3 regions of the Shewanella sp. SR43-8 genome follow, and region 1 is predicted to be linked to each of the others. Evidence: predicted binding sites of a transcription regulator. Region 1 holds the regulator's gene; each other region holds the start of a gene.
What was found. The regulator LexA, encoded in region 1, represses DNA repair genes until DNA is damaged. The targets are predictions, from matches to a motif close to TACTGTATNNNNATACAGTA.
Positions count from the first base shown of each region.

Region 1 (5,423 bases):
TGTTCGCCTTGGGTGGTTAACTCTTCAAGAGATAAGGTTTGTGACAGTGATGCAGCCGCCGCAGCAGCGGCATTACTGGCCAGTTGCTTTTGCTCTACTAACCAATTATCAAAATCTGTCTCTGATAATGCTTGCACCACAATTGGCATAAATCCATGGTCTTTACCGCACAATTCGGCACATTGGCCACGATAAATTCCGGGCTTATCAATGCGGGTCCATGCTTCATTAATAAAGCCTGGATTGGCATCTTTTTTAACCGCAAAAGCCGGAACCCACCATGAGTGGATCACATCATCTGATGTCATTAAAAAACGCACTTTTTGGTTAATGGGCAGTACGAGTGGTTTATCGACTTCAAGAAGATAATGCTCTCCTTTAGTCTCTATGCCATCGATTTGATCTCTGGGGGTCGATAATGTGCTGTAAAATTCGATGTCTTTATCAAAATAGCTGTAATGCCATTTCCACTGCGACCCAGTAATTTTGATGGTGAGATCCGCATTGCTGGGATCTTCCATGGCAATTAAGGTTTTAGTGGCTGGAATAGCCATGGCGATTAAGATGATGAAAGGAATGACGGTCCAAGCTATTTCCACTTTAGTACTTTCGTGAAAATTTGCCGCAACAGCGCCTTTTGATTTGCGATGGTAAATCATTGAATAAATCATGATCCCAAACACCACTAACCCAATGGCACAACAGATATAAAGTATCGTCATGTGGAGGCCATAAACCTTACCACTGATATCTGTCACGCCTTGAGTCATGTTGAGGGACATTTCTGATGCCCCAAGCGGAAGTGCTATAAACACCACCAGTAAACAATACCACCATTGCTTCACAAGACTGCTCCTCTGTTCATTGCAAATAGCAATTACAAAGAAAAGTCACACAGTAATTCTCTGCTCTATGCAAACTTTTCGGTTCCCGAAAAAAGTTTGATGACCTCAAAGTACCTTGGTGGCAGTAAACAGGTTGTTTACGGTTTTATTATTAGCGGTGCACCACGCTTGTACCTACTACAGAACTTATCAATATTGAGTTGGCTCATTTGTCTGAAAGTAATCTTAATCACTGTCATTCACGTCCAATTAAAGATGAATAATATTTCATCCTTGGGAACAACATTAGCTGTAGATTAAACATTGATCAAGATCACTTTGTTGGCTAATTGACTGAAAAAAGATGAAAAAAAGCCCTGAATTCAATACAGGGCTTGGTAAGTAAGGGTTAATGCTTAGTGAAATGAGCAAAAATTACTTGTTCCATTTATTAATGTAGGGCTAACAAGTTGATGTTTGTGAGGTAAGTGAGCATTCACATCCTCAATTACCACACCTAAAGCCCGTGCACTTTTAGCCACAATTTCTAATCGACGACTATCACGAGCGTCAAGTGAGCTTGTCCAAGTGACGACAGCACTTGATGTTCCACTGGTAAGCGCTTTTTCCATCGCCCATAAGGTTTCGACTTCGTCTTTAGTGTGCACCAGTAAAATACGGTCCATTCTCACGCCAGCATTTGCCAGCATATGTTTATAGCCAATGTGTGGTGGGCTAATTAACACAATCCATCGACCTTGTTGGCTCAATGTGGCGAGTTGACTACACAACTGGCTCAACTCAGCTTCACCTTGGGTGACTGTTTGTAATGTGCGAATGGTTTGGTTGCCATGCAATTCTGTTTCAGCTAAATCTACCCATAAGCCTGGGTGACGTGGCGCGATGCCCATTAGTTTGTTCATAACCAATCTCCATTACGGATAACGCCAACGGCAAGCCCTTCGATGGTTAGGCTTTGGCAACTTAAATCAACTTTAATCGGGGTGTAATCGTCATTTTCTGCGTGCAGATAAATCACATTACCTTTTTGTTCAAATCGTTTTACGGTGACGTCATCATCAACACGCGCTACTACAACTTGGCCATTACGTGCTTGTTGCATTTTATGAACCGCGAGTAAATCGCCTTCTAAAATACCGATGTTCTTCATGCTGTCACCACGAACGCGCAACAGAAAGTCTGCGGCAGGTTTAAACATGCTCGGGTCGACTTGATAATACTGTTCAACGTGTTCTTGAGCCAAAATAGGCTCACCAGCTGCAACTTGTCCAATCAGAGGCAAACCGGTTTCAATCTGTTCTTCATGAGGTAAGCGAATACCTCGAGAGGTTCCAGGCATGATCTCGATAAAGCCTTTTTTGGCTAATGCTTTTAAATGCTCTTCGGCAGCATTAGCACTTTTAAAGCCAAGACGTTTCGCAATTTCAGCACGAGTGGGTGGCATACCTGTTTCGGCGATATTGTTTTTAATTAAGTCTAATATTTCTGCTTGGCGCGGCGTTAACGGTCTCATGATGATTCCTGTCTTTTTATACAGTGACTGTCATTATATACAGTGTTTGTGTTCGTGCAAGTATTAACCAACTATTTTTTGTGTTTTATTGGCTTTTTGTAACTTAAATAAATGTTTTTATTAGTTATTATATATGTTTTATCTTGCACTATGTCTTAAAGTGAGAGCTTACACGTAAAGATAAGTCGGCCAGATAGTGTAAGCAGGGTGGTTTCTGGTATCCTATACGACAATATTACAATGGCTTATGTTGCGAAAATAACCATGTCAAAACCAGATTCAATATTTTTACAAGCATTAAAATGGGTTCAGAAATGGATGGTACAGACCATTGTGGTGCCCCATGATCCGTTTGATGACCTCAATATAGATCCGACCAAGCCCTTGGTTTATTTGATGAAAACGGAATCTATTAGTGATATTGCCGCCTTGAGCGAAATCACTGAAGGATTTGGTATGCCAAGTCCTTATGAGCCGTTACAGCTTGATGGTTTAAGAGTGCCTCGAGTGGTGTGTTTAGAGGGGCGTAAACCTCTATTTGGTAAACGTGAAAGTGGTGAGAAGTTCCTTAATTATTTTACCCGTTTATTATCGCTTCATAGTGAGAATGCTGACCTTGATATTCAATTAGTGCCAGTTTGTCTTTATTGGGGACGTACTCCTGGTAAGGAAGAAGACAGCATGACAGCGGCTGTTTTTGAAAGAGAAAACCCAACTTGGTTACGTAAGTGGCTGATGATTTTATTTTTAGGGCGACATAATTTTGTGCAGTTTTCTAATGCGTTATCGCTGCGCCATATGGCTGATGAGCATGGTACAGACAAAAGAATTGCGCATAAATTAACTCGTGTCGCGCGAGTACATTTCCGTCGCCAACGTAAAGTTATGACAGGGCCACAATTACCTAATCGTCAAATGCTATTTGCCTCTTTATTAAAGTCAGATTCAATTAAAAAGGCTATTGAAGAAGAAGCAGTCAACAAAAAAGTATCTCCTGAAAAAGCTCGTGAAACTGCGATTGAATACCTCGATGAAATTGCCGCAGACTATTCAGATAGTTTAGTGCGCATTGCCGAGCGTTTTCTCACTTGGTTATGGAATAAATTATATAGCGGTATCAATATCAAAGGTGCTGAACAGGTAAGACAGCTTCACCATGATGGCCATGAAATTGTCTATGTGCCTTGTCATCGCAGCCATATGGATTACTTGTTGCTGTCATACATTTTGTATTATCAGGGTATGGTTCCGCCGCATATTGCGGCCGGTATTAACTTGAACTTTTGGCCTGCAGGGCCAATGTTCCGCCGTGGTGGAGCATTCTTCATCCGCCGCAGCTTTAATGGTAATAAACTGTATACCGCAGTATTTCGTGAGTATTTAGATCAGTTATTTGCTAAAGGTTATTCGGTTGAGTATTTCACCGAAGGTGGGCGTTCGCGTACAGGGCGTTTACTTGCGCCTAAAACCGGCATGTTGGCAATGACCATAAACAGTGTACTTCGCGGCATAGAGCGCCCAGTGACGTTAGTGCCAGTGTATTTAGGTTATGATCATGTGATGGAAGTGGCCACTTATCACAAAGAGTTAAGCGGCAAGAAAAAGAAAAAAGAATCTGTTTGGCAGTTATTTGGTGCGCTGCGTAAACTCGGCAACTTTGGCCAAGGTTATGTTAATTTTGGTGAGCCGATTAACTTACAGCACTTCTTAAATCAACAAGCGCCAGAATGGCGTAGCGAACTGGCGAAAGAGCCTGATCAAAAACCATCGTGGTTTACTCCATCGGTTAATTTACTCGCTAACCGCGTGATGACCAATATTAACGGTGCTGCCGCCGCGAGCTCGGTAACATTAACCAGTTTAGTGTTATTAGCCTCAGAGCAAAATGCATTAGAAAGAAGTCAGTTAGAACGCCAACTTGATCTGTATTTAGCCTTATTGAAAACCGTACCTTATACCGATTACGCATCGGTCGCCGAGGGTGATGGTAAGTCGATTGTTGATCATTGTTTGTCGTTAAATAAGTTTGTTAGTACCAAAGATTCTATTGGTGAGATTATTTCTGTTGATGAAAAAATTGCCATCACCATGAGTTATTACCGTAATAATATTATTCATGTAATGGCGATACCGTCATTAATTGCCAGTTGTTTATTGCGCTATGATGACTGCGATCGCGCGCGCATTCATGCCATCGTGATGGATTTTTATCCATTGTTGAAAGCAGAGTTATTTATGGGCATTGATGATGTGCCTAAATATGTTGATGGCGTTTTAGACTTTATGCTTGAGCAAGGTTTGTTGAGCGACAATGATAACTTTGTCATCACGCCTCGTCATATTACCCAAGTATTACTTCTGGCTGAAACGATCAGTGAGACCTTGCAGCGTTATGCCATTATCTTTAATTTACTGGCGATAAAGCCTGAGCTTGAACGTTCTGCTCTTGAAACCGACAGTCACTTGTTGGCCCAACGACTAGGCGCACTTCACGGGATTACCGCTCCAGAGTTTTATGACAAAAAACTGTATAACACCTTGAGTGTTAAGTTAAAAGAACTAGGTTACTTATGCAGTGTTGAACATCGTGACGAAGTGATCAGAATTCGAGATCATGCCAACAAGTTACTGAGTTCGTCAGTGAAACAAACCATAGTAGACAGTGTGGATGCGGAGCACGGACAATAATGGCAAACCATATGAATGCGGCCAAGCATCGCACTAGTGGTAAGTCAGTATTGGGTGGGGCGATGATCATTGCTGGCACTACAGTGGGTGCGGGAATGTTTTCCTTGCCAGTTGTTGGTGCAGGGATGTGGTTTGGTTACTCAATAGCGATGTTGCTCGGCGTCTGGTTTTGCATGCTAATGTCGGGTTTGCTGTTATTAGAAGCTAACTTGCATTTTGAACCCGGTGACAGTTTCGATACCTTAACTCGAGTAACCCTAGGGCAGTTTTGGCGAGTCATTAACGGCGTCTCTATAGCCTTTGTGTTGTACATTTTAACTTATGCCTATATCAGTGGTGGCGGATCGATTGTTAATCACAGTTTATCGGCATTGGGT
Region 1 covers NZ_JACJDX010000008.1:92,586-98,008, forward strand. The annotation lists gene coxB (cytochrome c oxidase subunit II) at 1-845, opposite strand, end outside; gene H5114_RS11785 (cell division inhibitor SulA) at 1,241-1,747, opposite strand; gene lexA (transcriptional repressor LexA) at 1,744-2,358, opposite strand; gene plsB (glycerol-3-phosphate 1-O-acyltransferase PlsB) at 2,623-5,046, shown strand; gene mtr (tryptophan permease) at 5,046-5,423, shown strand, end outside.

Region 2 (5,423 bases), on a different contig from region 1:
AAAGTATTACAGGTCAGTTTGAGCCAAAAGTAAAAAATAAACACTCGTTTAACTTTAGCCTAATTGCATCCTCCTAGCAAAACGCAGTAAAGTGACCATATTGTCATTTTGTTAAGGAATTGCGTGGGATGTCCAGTATTCTTACCCCGCTAATCGCTGTATTTATCATTATGCTGCTTGGCAGTATTGTACAAAAATTGAGATTTTTGCCAGCCGACACCGATCTGATCCTCAATCAATTTGTCTACTACATTGCCTTTCCGGCAATTTTACTGATTGTATTAGCTGAAACACGCATTGAAGACATTATTCAATGGGGCTTTATTGGTGGCTTTAGTTTGGCGATGATCATTACCTATGCATTGGTGATTGCTGTGTCATTGTGGCGCAAACCTAAGCAGCAAACCGTTGCGGCAATGCGCGCCTTAAATGCCACCTTTGGCAATACTGCATTTATTGGTATTCCATTACTGAGCTTGTTATTCCCAGGTAACAAGATCGCCTTAGTTGCCGCTGCCATTGCCAGCTTACTGTCGGTGTTTATGTTTGCCTTTGCCTTGGTCTCTATTGAACTGGCCAGCCGTGACAAAAAATCAACTGATCATGCCATCGTCATCATGGCGAATGCACTATGCAAAAATCCGATTGTACTGGGCAGCGTCATTGGTATCAGCCTATCGGCATTGCATATTACCTTACCAGAGAGTCTGGCATTAGTACTGCATCAAATAGGCAATACCTCAAGCCCTTGTGCACTATTTGCCATCGGAATGGTACTTGCTAAAGCGTTACGACATCAATCGTTCGCAAAAATGTTCAGTCTCGGACTTATAATAGAACTCAGTTTCATTAACTTACTCAAGTTATTTGTTCAGCCCTTGATTGCCTTTGGATTACTCAAATTCTTTGGCGTAGAGCATCAACTACTGATTATGGGAGTACTTTTAGCAGCCTTACCAACGGCAGCAAGCGTATATCTGTTGGCTGAACGATACCAAATTAATGCCAATGGAAGTGCTCAAGGGATTTTATATGGCACATTAATCACCTTTATCAGTTTGCCTATAATAGAAACACTTTTAAAATCCATTGCTTAATGTTCAACCGACTCTCGACGATAAAATAGTCAATAATAATTTTACCTCAACCACTTTACTGTATATAAAATCAGTATATACTGTTTATCAATACAGTGGTTTGGTCGTTTATTGACAGGAATTCATTATGCTTTGCCAACTCAGCATCAATAATTTTGCTATCGTGCGTTTTTTAGAACTCGATTTTAAAGCCGGTATGACAAGCATCACCGGCGAAACTGGTGCAGGTAAATCGATTGCAATCGATGCACTTGGGTTATGTCTTGGTAATCGTAGTGATGCCAATACTGTCAGACCTGGCGCCAGCAAAACCGAAGTGAGTGCAAGGTTTACCCTTGTCGATGTGCCTTTAGCTAAACGTTGGCTTGAAGATAGCGATCTCGATGCTGAAGATGAATGCATATTGCGTCGAACCATTAGCAGTGATGGCCGCTCAAGAGCCTACATTAATGGTAATCCAGTTCCTGTGACACAATTAAAAGCCATCGGCCAGTTATTGATTGGTATTCACGGCCAACATGCTCATCACGCTATGCTCAAAAGCGAACATCAATTAAACCTACTCGACAACTATGCAAATCACAGACTACTACTCGATAGTGTCAGTGCCAGCTACCAACGCTGCAAGCAAGTTGAAAACGAGCTGAAGGATCTTGAGCAAGCTCAGCATGAGCGTATTTCTCGTCAACAGTTACTCCAATATCAAGTTGAAGAGCTTAATGAATTCAACTTAGGCTTAGATGAGTTTGATGAAATAGAACAAGAACACAAACGCTTAGCCAATGGCACAGATCTAATTGAACGTTGCCAAGCGGGCTTGCATTTATTGACCGAAAATGATGATGCTAATATCGAATCACTACTCAATAAAGTGGCCACTATTGCTGATACGCTTCAAGGCTACGATGAATCACTTAGCCCGATTAGCACTATGATCAATGATGCATTAATTCAAGTACAAGAAAGCGCTAGCGAAATTGAGAGTTATTTAAGTAGTTTAGAGCTTGATCCTGAACATTTCGCCTATTTAGAAAAACGCCTATCAATGGCAATGCAATTGGCACGTAAGCATCATGTGAGTGCTGACAAGCTAGCGCTACATCATCAAGCGCTTATGAGTGAATTAGCCGAACTTGCTGACGATGAAACTAAATTAGATGAAATAAGACAACAACTTGCAGACACCAGAAATGCTTATCTAACCAATGCACAAAAACTCAGTCAAAGCCGCAGCCGTTATGCCAAGGAATTAGATAAGTTAGTCACTCAATCTATTCATGAACTCAACATGCCTAAGGGTAAGTTTACCATTCAGATTAATCATAATCCGCACAACATTTCAGTTAATGGCTGCGATAACATTGAGTTTATGGTGACCACTAACCCAGGACAACCATTGCAACCGATCTCAAAAGTCGCCTCTGGCGGTGAGCTATCGCGCATTGGATTGGGGATTCAAGTGATCACGGCGAAAAAAGTTGCCACTCCAACATTAATATTTGATGAAGTTGATGTGGGTATTTCAGGTCCAACAGCCTCTGTCGTCGGACGCATGTTACGCAGTCTTGGCGAGTCGACCCAAGTGTTATGCGTCACCCATTTGCCGCAAGTTGCGGGTAATGGTCATCAGCACATGTTTGTGAATAAATTTAATAAGGGTGGCAACACAGAAACGACCATGCAGGCCTTGGATAAAGAGCAACGGGTGAATGAACTTGCACGCTTATTGGGTGGCGATGTCATAACCGAAAACACCTTAGCTAACGCCCGTGAACTATTGCAATAATCGTTACACACTTATAAAAAGTAAATCAATATGTTAACGTAAAGTTAACATGGATTTACGGATAAATCATAATGATCAAAGTAATAAAGGGCTTGGGTGTTGTTGTCGGACTAATTTGCAGCTTATTAGTATTTATTGTTGTCTGTTTAGTGGCCATTAACGCTACAGACAGAACAAAGTCACCTAACACGCTTTTAGTTGAAACTTGGTTAAAACAACAATCGATTGACCCTGCCCAAAATGGTTTTGTATATTTGCAAGCTTTTAGCGGCACTATTGAGGATGTAACGGCGAAAGAAATGGCCACGACATTAAGTTTCAATGATGAAGAAAATCAACTATTAAGCGATTACAAAAAATCGTGTTATCAAACAGATGTAGCAAGCTGTAATGAATTTATTGAAAAAAATAACGATAGTATTTTACAAACAATTAAGGCACATAAAGCCAATATCACTCATTATAACAAGCTGATTGAAATGCCTTATTGGCAAGAAGATATTCAGTATTTAACACCTGAGAGTCTATTTAAATGGTTACCACTACTTAACTTACGAGCAATCAGTGAACTTAGCGTTTTAATCAACTTTGACGGGGCCACTAAACTTAATGCCAATGAGGCCTTGTTAACATTTTTAACTGCAGATGCTCAATTCTGGAATATGGTTTATCACTCATCTCGCTCTATAGTCAACCATATGATTGCCGTTAGCGTCATCAAATCTCAACTTAACTTTGCCAGCACTGTAGCTAAGACACTCGATAGCGCGTTTGTAAATAAAGTCACCACTTGGCAAACGCCATTCGAATTAACTAACAACGATTTTGAGAGAGTATTTTCTGGTGAATGGCAGTTTGCTCATAATGTCAGAGAACAAATGCTAATTGAAGTGCAGTCTGATGAAGTCGCCTTTTATGAAAAATGGCTAGCAGATGCTTTGTACAAGCCCACAGACAGTGACAACCTTATGGCTGAGTATATTGTAAGCTTAGTAAAGGAACCGGTTTCAACGAGCTCTGCTCACACGGTCATAAAGCCTGATTACTGCTCTCTTGACAATTATATAAAGCAATTATGGATGTCACGCTACAACCCGATTGGTAAATTATTTAACTGCACAGTTTATGAAACAGATTATAAGCAACGATTAACTAATATCAATACTGAGTTAGAGCAATTGCGCGCTAATCTACTTACCGAAACATCATCTTAATAAATTCACTTCGACTGATTTTATTAAATGCCGTTAGCAAAAAAGAGCACAAATGGGCTCTTTTTTGTTTTATAAATCTTTATATAAAGTGCTTAACCTGAAATCGAGATAAAGATGAGAAGGTAATAAAAATGAACTTATTTTGCCACCTCGCGCGCTAAACTTATTATTTTAACAAGATTCAGCATCTTGCGACTGAATGCATCGATAACAAGCCTATCAACTCAGTGAGGAAAACAAAGGACTTTTTGATAGTCGTTTGTTATCCAAAATTCAGGTTACTTATAAATAATAAACCGCAAGTTGCACCCCGATTAACGAAAATACACCCGCTAATACGTCATCAATCATTATCCCAAAACCACCATGCACTTTGGCATCGAGCCACCGGATAGGCCATGGTTTAACAATGTCGAAAAAGCGAAATAGTACAAAACCAAGTGCTAACCACATAAAACCTAAAGGCGCTGCAATCATGGTAATCATCAATCCAACAACTTCATCCCATACAATAGCACCATGATCGTGCACCCCCATGTCCTTAGCAGCTTTTCCACAAATATAGAATCCAGCAAGCATGCTAATACAGGTAATGATGAGGTAATGGGTTAAGCTTAATTGTTGCATCAAAAGCACTAAAGGTATCGCAGCTAAAGTACCAAAGGTACCCGGCGCTTTTGCTGCTTTACCACTGCCAAAGCCTAGTGCCAAAAAGTGTATTGGATGTGCTAATGACAGCTTTTTAACAAATTTATCTTGGGTTAATAGTCTCATTAGAAATGTACAAAGCCACGTGAAATGAGGTTAAATTCCTGGCCATCATCGACTAATTTTAATTTATCACCGGCGCAGATTTGACCAATTTTAACGAATTTCACCCCAGCATGGATCAAAGCAGTATTGATTGCACCGCGCTGTGACTCAGGTACAGTAAATAACAGCTCATAATCTTCCCCGCCAGTTAATGCATAACTTAAAGCATCTTCACGGCTGAGGTTGGCTTTGATTGATTTTGATAACGGAATTTTATTTACATCGATTGTCGCTCCCACTTTAGATGCAGTTAACACATGACCAATATCGGATATTAAGCCATCAGATAAATCAATAGCACTTGTTGCAAGCGTTCGCAGTGCTTGACCAGCCAAGACTCGGGGTGTGGGGTAATAATGTCGATTAATCAGGTATTCTTTATCTTCAGTATTGACGCTTTGGGCACCTCTGAGAATATCAAGACCCAAGGCTGAGTCACCTAAAGTACCAGTGACGTATATCCAATCGCCATTTTTGGCACCAGCACGAGTCAAGGCAGTGCCTTTTATCACT
Region 2 covers NZ_JACJDX010000001.1:400,896-406,318, forward strand. The annotation lists gene H5114_RS01705 (AEC family transporter) at 129-1,097, shown strand; gene recN (DNA repair protein RecN) at 1,225-2,883, shown strand; gene H5114_RS01715 (hypothetical protein) at 2,955-4,097, shown strand; gene H5114_RS01720 (phosphatidylglycerophosphatase A) at 4,380-4,871, opposite strand; gene thiL (thiamine-phosphate kinase) at 4,871-5,423, opposite strand, start outside.
Region 2: a site for LexA is predicted at 1,176-1,195, ahead of recN (DNA repair protein RecN). Genes of this name have one in related genera too.

Region 3 (5,423 bases), on a different contig from region 1:
TGAAAATAAAGGATAATTTGCATTTTACCCTATAGTGTTTTATTCTGTTTGTAATTGATCAAGATCACATTACTTCTCGAGGACACTACTATGAAAGGTCATCCTAAAGTCATCAGCCAACTCAATCGTGTACTTACTTGTGAGCTGACCGCTATTAACCAATACTTTTTACATGCTCGTATGTTTAAGCATTGGGGATTGGAAAAGCTTAATGAGAAAGAATATAAAAAATCGATTGAAGACATGAAGCATGCTGACAAGCTGATTGAACGTGTATTGTTTCTTGAAGGTTTACCTAACCTACAACAGTTAGATAAATTGCGTATTGGTGAACATGCTGAAGAAATGCTTAGCTGCGATCTCACTGCGATAACGGAACAAATTGCCATTTTGCGTGAAGCCATTAAGGTATGCGAAATTCAGCAAGATTATGTTAGTCGCGATTTAATGGAAGATTTACTCGAAGATGAAGAAGAGCATTTAGATTGGATTGAATCACAACAAGAGCTCATCACTCAAACGGGTATTCAAAATTACCTTCAATCACAAATTAACGATTAATAGGACATTATTATGAAAGGTCATCCAGAAGTCATCGATGCGCTCAATAGTTTATTAACCGGCGAATTATCTGCTATGGATCAATATTTTGTCCATGCTCACATGTATGAGGATTGGGGATTTAACGAACTTTATACCCGTATTCTACATGAATCAGACGATGAAAAATTACATGCAGCTAAGTTGATCCAACGTATTTTATTTTTAGAAGGCACTCCAGATGTTGCCAGTCGTGAAGCGCTCAACATAGGTAAAGATGTGCAACAAATGCTACAAAATGATCTTGCATATGAATATCATGTGGCTGATCATTTACGTAAGGTTATCGGCTTATGTGAGCAAAAGGCTGATTACCAAACCCGTGAAATTTTAGAGGTGTTATTAGATGACACTGAATCTGATCATATGTATTGGTTAGAAAAGCAATTAGGTCTTATTGAACGTATTGGTTTACAGAACTATTTACAGACTAAAATGTAACGACTTAGTCGACACTTTACATGTTAATAAAGCCCAACTCAGTTTGGGCTTTTTTGTGTTCGTTGGTGGGAGATACATTAAAAGTGATAATGGTTTGTTTCTAACTAAATTGATATATTTTATAGAACATTTGATAAACTACATGGAAGTTGAAATGAATAGAAATGTACACCTTAAGAGTTTCAAGAGTAGTGAACTTATATTTGATAATGATGAAACTATAATTATTCTCAAATTTATATTTTCGAGTCAACATTCGATTATTGATGAGTTAGATATTACTGATGAAGTACGTGAGTTTGCTCAAGGTTTGTTAGTTGAGGCTGTAGACGCCTCTTATGCGATGGGGTTTATTGACTCTTTATTTCGAGCAACAATGAACCCTCAAGATGGTGCTAAAAAAGTTATAACAAAATTTGGGCGAAGTGCTGCAAAGCATTGGTTTAGTCATGCAACAGCTAAAGATTTAATGCAAATAAAAATATATGACAGAGTGAGAGAGCAACTATCATACAGTTTTGGTCGTGTTTTACTCATGTATTTAAATGGAATAGCAAAAACAAAAGGTCCACATTTTGGTGTTTTAGCTTTTAACTTAAACAACAAAGTTATATGGAGTTAAAATGAGATTTAAGGTATTACTTGGATGTGTTTTCATTACTATTATTCTGTATTCATTAGGTGCCATTTATTCGCTTGAAAATAGCCGTGTTGAAGATGTTGTATTATGTAGTGTAGAAGATAATACACATTACATACCAAATTCATTCTGTGAATTTTATTTGTTTAATTTTAGATTAACTAAACAAGACTTAGATGAGCTTCAGTCTGCTAGCGGTATAGCATTTTTATTTAGCATTTCTAATCAGAAAAAAAAATATGTTTACTTAGATAAATTTATCGAAAATGGTGCCTCTGTTAATAGCAAAAGCGAGATTGATGGATTACCACCTCTTCATGCTGCAATCTTACTTAATGATAAAAAATTAGTCGAATACTTACTTAGCAAAGGTAGTGACCCTGAACTGCTAGATAGTCAAAATAAGTTAAATGCTTATGATTTTGTAATGCTTTTGAAAAGAAATAATGACTCAATAAACAGAAATGAAGTAATAAGAACATTGTCTACAATCGATTTAGCCAATTGATTAACTTCGTAGATGATCTAGGTTTTTCTTCAATAATATTTTATCGAGTTTTAGAATGACTTGAAGCTAGGTTTTGACTTTTAAAAAGTATGTTGAGTTGTACTTATTCATTATATTAACAATACACAATGATTGAATACTGTTTTTATATACAGTATCATTGTTTTTAATTGAGTAAATGATGATGGTTATAGAATGCGTAAAATCATTCACATCGATATGGATTGTTATTTTGCTGCGGTAGAAATGCGCGATTTTCCTGAATTACGAGGAAAGCCCATTGCTGTTGGCGGCAGAAGTGATCGTCGCGGTGTGATAAGTACCTGCAGTTATGAGGCCCGCAAATTTGGCGTGCGAAGTGCTATGTCCAGTTATCATGCACTGCAGCTGTGTCCGCAGTTAATTTTAGTGCCAGGGCGCATGGATGTATATAAATCGGTGTCTGTGCAAATACGTGAGATCTTTCATCGATACACAGATCTTGTCGAACCCTTGTCTCTAGACGAAGCTTATCTTGATGTGACTGATTGCGATGCTCACCAAGGCAGTGCCACGTTAATTGCCAAGGCTATTCGAAATGATATATTTGAGACCACAGGTTTAACCGCCTCAGCGGGTATTGCACCGATTAAGTTTTTAGCTAAAATCGCTTCCGATTTAAATAAACCTAATGGCCAATATGTCATCACTCCTAATCAAATTAGTGATTTTGTAAAAGATCTTCCTCTGAGTAAAATTCCTGGCGTCGGTAAAGTCACTTCAAAAAAGTTAGCTGATATTGGCTTAACCACCTGCTATGACGTGCAACAGTATCCAAAAGCGCAATTAATTGAGGTATTTGGCAAATTTGGTCATGTATTAGCTGAGCGATCACAAGGGATAGATCCAAGACAAATTAGTCCGCATCGGGTGCGAAAGTCAGTTGGGGTTGAAACTACGTTAGCCAAAGACATTTTTACCTTAGAGCAATGCCGTCAAGTATTACCACAGCTTATCCAAGAATTGAGTGCTCGGGTTCATCGCAGTGCTAAAGATAGACAGATCCACAAGCAAGTTGTGAAGCTGAAATTTAATGATTTTAAACAGACCACCATCGAACATCGCAGTGATGAAATGTCGATTAATTTGTTTCATGATTTACTGCAACAGGCTTTGCTGCGCAGCCAAGGGCGAGGTATTCGCTTATTGGGGGTTAGTGTTGGTTTAGCTGATACAACACTGGCTGTTACAGATAATCCAGTGGCACATATTACTCAGCTTGATTTGCAGTTTTAAATGTTAGAATTGCAATGAAAAACGCTCAAGTCTAAAACTAAAAAACGACATTTCTGTCGTTTTTTAGTTTTACGCATAAATCATCGCTATTGATTACGCTTCTTTAGCTGGAATACGTTCTAATACGGCAAGTAGCAATTCCCAGTACTGACCAACAGTGGTGATGTTGACCATTTCATCAGGGCTATGTGGATAACGAATAGTCGGCCCAATAGAGACCATGTCCATTAGTGGATAAGGCTCTTTAAATAAACCACATTCTAGACCTGCATGGATAACCATCACGGTAGGATCTTTTTTATAAATATCGTTATAGGTGTCTCGCACAATTGCCATTACAGGTGAGCTAGTATCTGGTTTCCACCCCGGGTAAGCACCGCTTAAATCTATGCTAGCACCCGATAGGTTTGATAGTGCGGTTAGCATACCGGTGACTTCTTCACGACCTGAATCAATTAATGAACGAATAAGGCATAATATTTCTACACTTTCATCTTCAGTGCTGATCACGCCTATATTTAGTGATGTTTCAGTGACGCCTTCAACTTCATCACTCATGCGCATTACGCCGTTAGGGCAAGCATGTAATAAGTCGATTAAGGTATTTTGCGCCTCTTCGCCCATGACTTTGGTGGGTGCATCAATTGCTGCTAAGCTCAGTAGCATGCCTGGGTCTGCAACGGCTAATTCTTCACGAACTAGGGCTTGGAACGATTCAATGGCTTGCTTTAGTGCGTCAATATTTTCTGCTGGTAGCATAAATTGCACGTTAGCTTCACGCGGAATGGCATTACGCAGCGAGCCACCACTAAAGCTAACTAGCTCTAGGGCTAATTCGTCACTGTATTTAAACAAAAAGCGCGCTAATAACTTATTGGCATTACCACGTCCAAGGTGAATATTAACCCCAGAGTGACCGCCTTTTAATCCTGACATGGTCAGTGAAAAGCTGGCGTTGCTTTGTTCTGGTGCTTGCCAAGACATTGGTACACTTATCTGTGCATCAACACCGCCAGCACAACCCATGTAGATTTCACCTTCTTGCTCAGAGTCTGTATTGATTAAGATTTCTGCATCAAGGTAACCGGCTTCTAAACCAAAAGCGCCCGTCATGCCAGCTTCTTCATCAATGGTGAGCAGTACTTCGAGTGGCCCGTGCTTAATGTCTTTACTGCCTAAAACAGCCAGCGCCGAAGACATACCAATACCGTTATCAGAACCTAAGGTTGTTCCTCTAGCTTTAACCCAATCACCGTCTACATAAGCTTCAATCGGATCGGTTTCAAAGTTATGTACTTTGTCGGCATTTTTTTGCGGCACCATATCAATGTGCGCTTGTAACACCACTATTTTACAGTTTTCCATTCCTGCTGTGGCAGGCTTACGGATGATCAAGTTACCGACTTTGTCTTCAACAACCGCAAGGCCTTGAGCTTTTGCCCATTGCTGAATATGTTGTGATAACGCATGTTCATGCTTTGATGGATGTGGAATAGCGCAAATTTGTTCAAACCATTGCCATAGAGGCTGAGGATATAATTGAGTTAATGCAGTCACGAAACGCCCTCTAAGATGAAATCAAGTCGATATACGACACAAAATATAACTGCAATTATTTTAACATATTCTGCGCAGTTACTTGATATTGCGATACCGATTTGCCAAGGTTTAGTCCACAAATCTGTAAATAATTATGAACCCACTAATTTATCTGTATTCCTAAAGAGTAAGGATCTTGTATGACCCAAGTGAATAAAGCGGTTACCGCCTTCCAAGTGCCAATTATTGATGTCATAAGTGATGGGGCTATTTTTGAAGGCGAAGGTTGGGACGCTGTTGTCGTGATAGCGACGAGTTTAGCTGAGATTAAACAAGATGAAGTGAGTTTGCTTGCTGCACACGCTCGCCAAATTGATATGCGTGTCGGTAAAAGTGCCACGCTCCTTTTTGCACCGGGGT
Region 3 covers NZ_JACJDX010000001.1:504,077-509,499, reverse strand. The annotation lists gene bfr (bacterioferritin) at 91-561, shown strand; gene bfr (bacterioferritin) at 574-1,041, shown strand; gene H5114_RS02130 (hypothetical protein) at 1,196-1,663, shown strand; gene H5114_RS02125 (ankyrin repeat domain-containing protein) at 1,665-2,189, shown strand; gene dinB (DNA polymerase IV) at 2,385-3,464, shown strand; gene H5114_RS02115 (aminoacyl-histidine dipeptidase) at 3,558-5,021, opposite strand; gene H5114_RS02110 (leucyl aminopeptidase family protein) at 5,204-5,423, shown strand, end outside.
Region 3: a site for LexA is predicted at 2,327-2,346, ahead of dinB (DNA polymerase IV). Genes of this name have one in related genera too.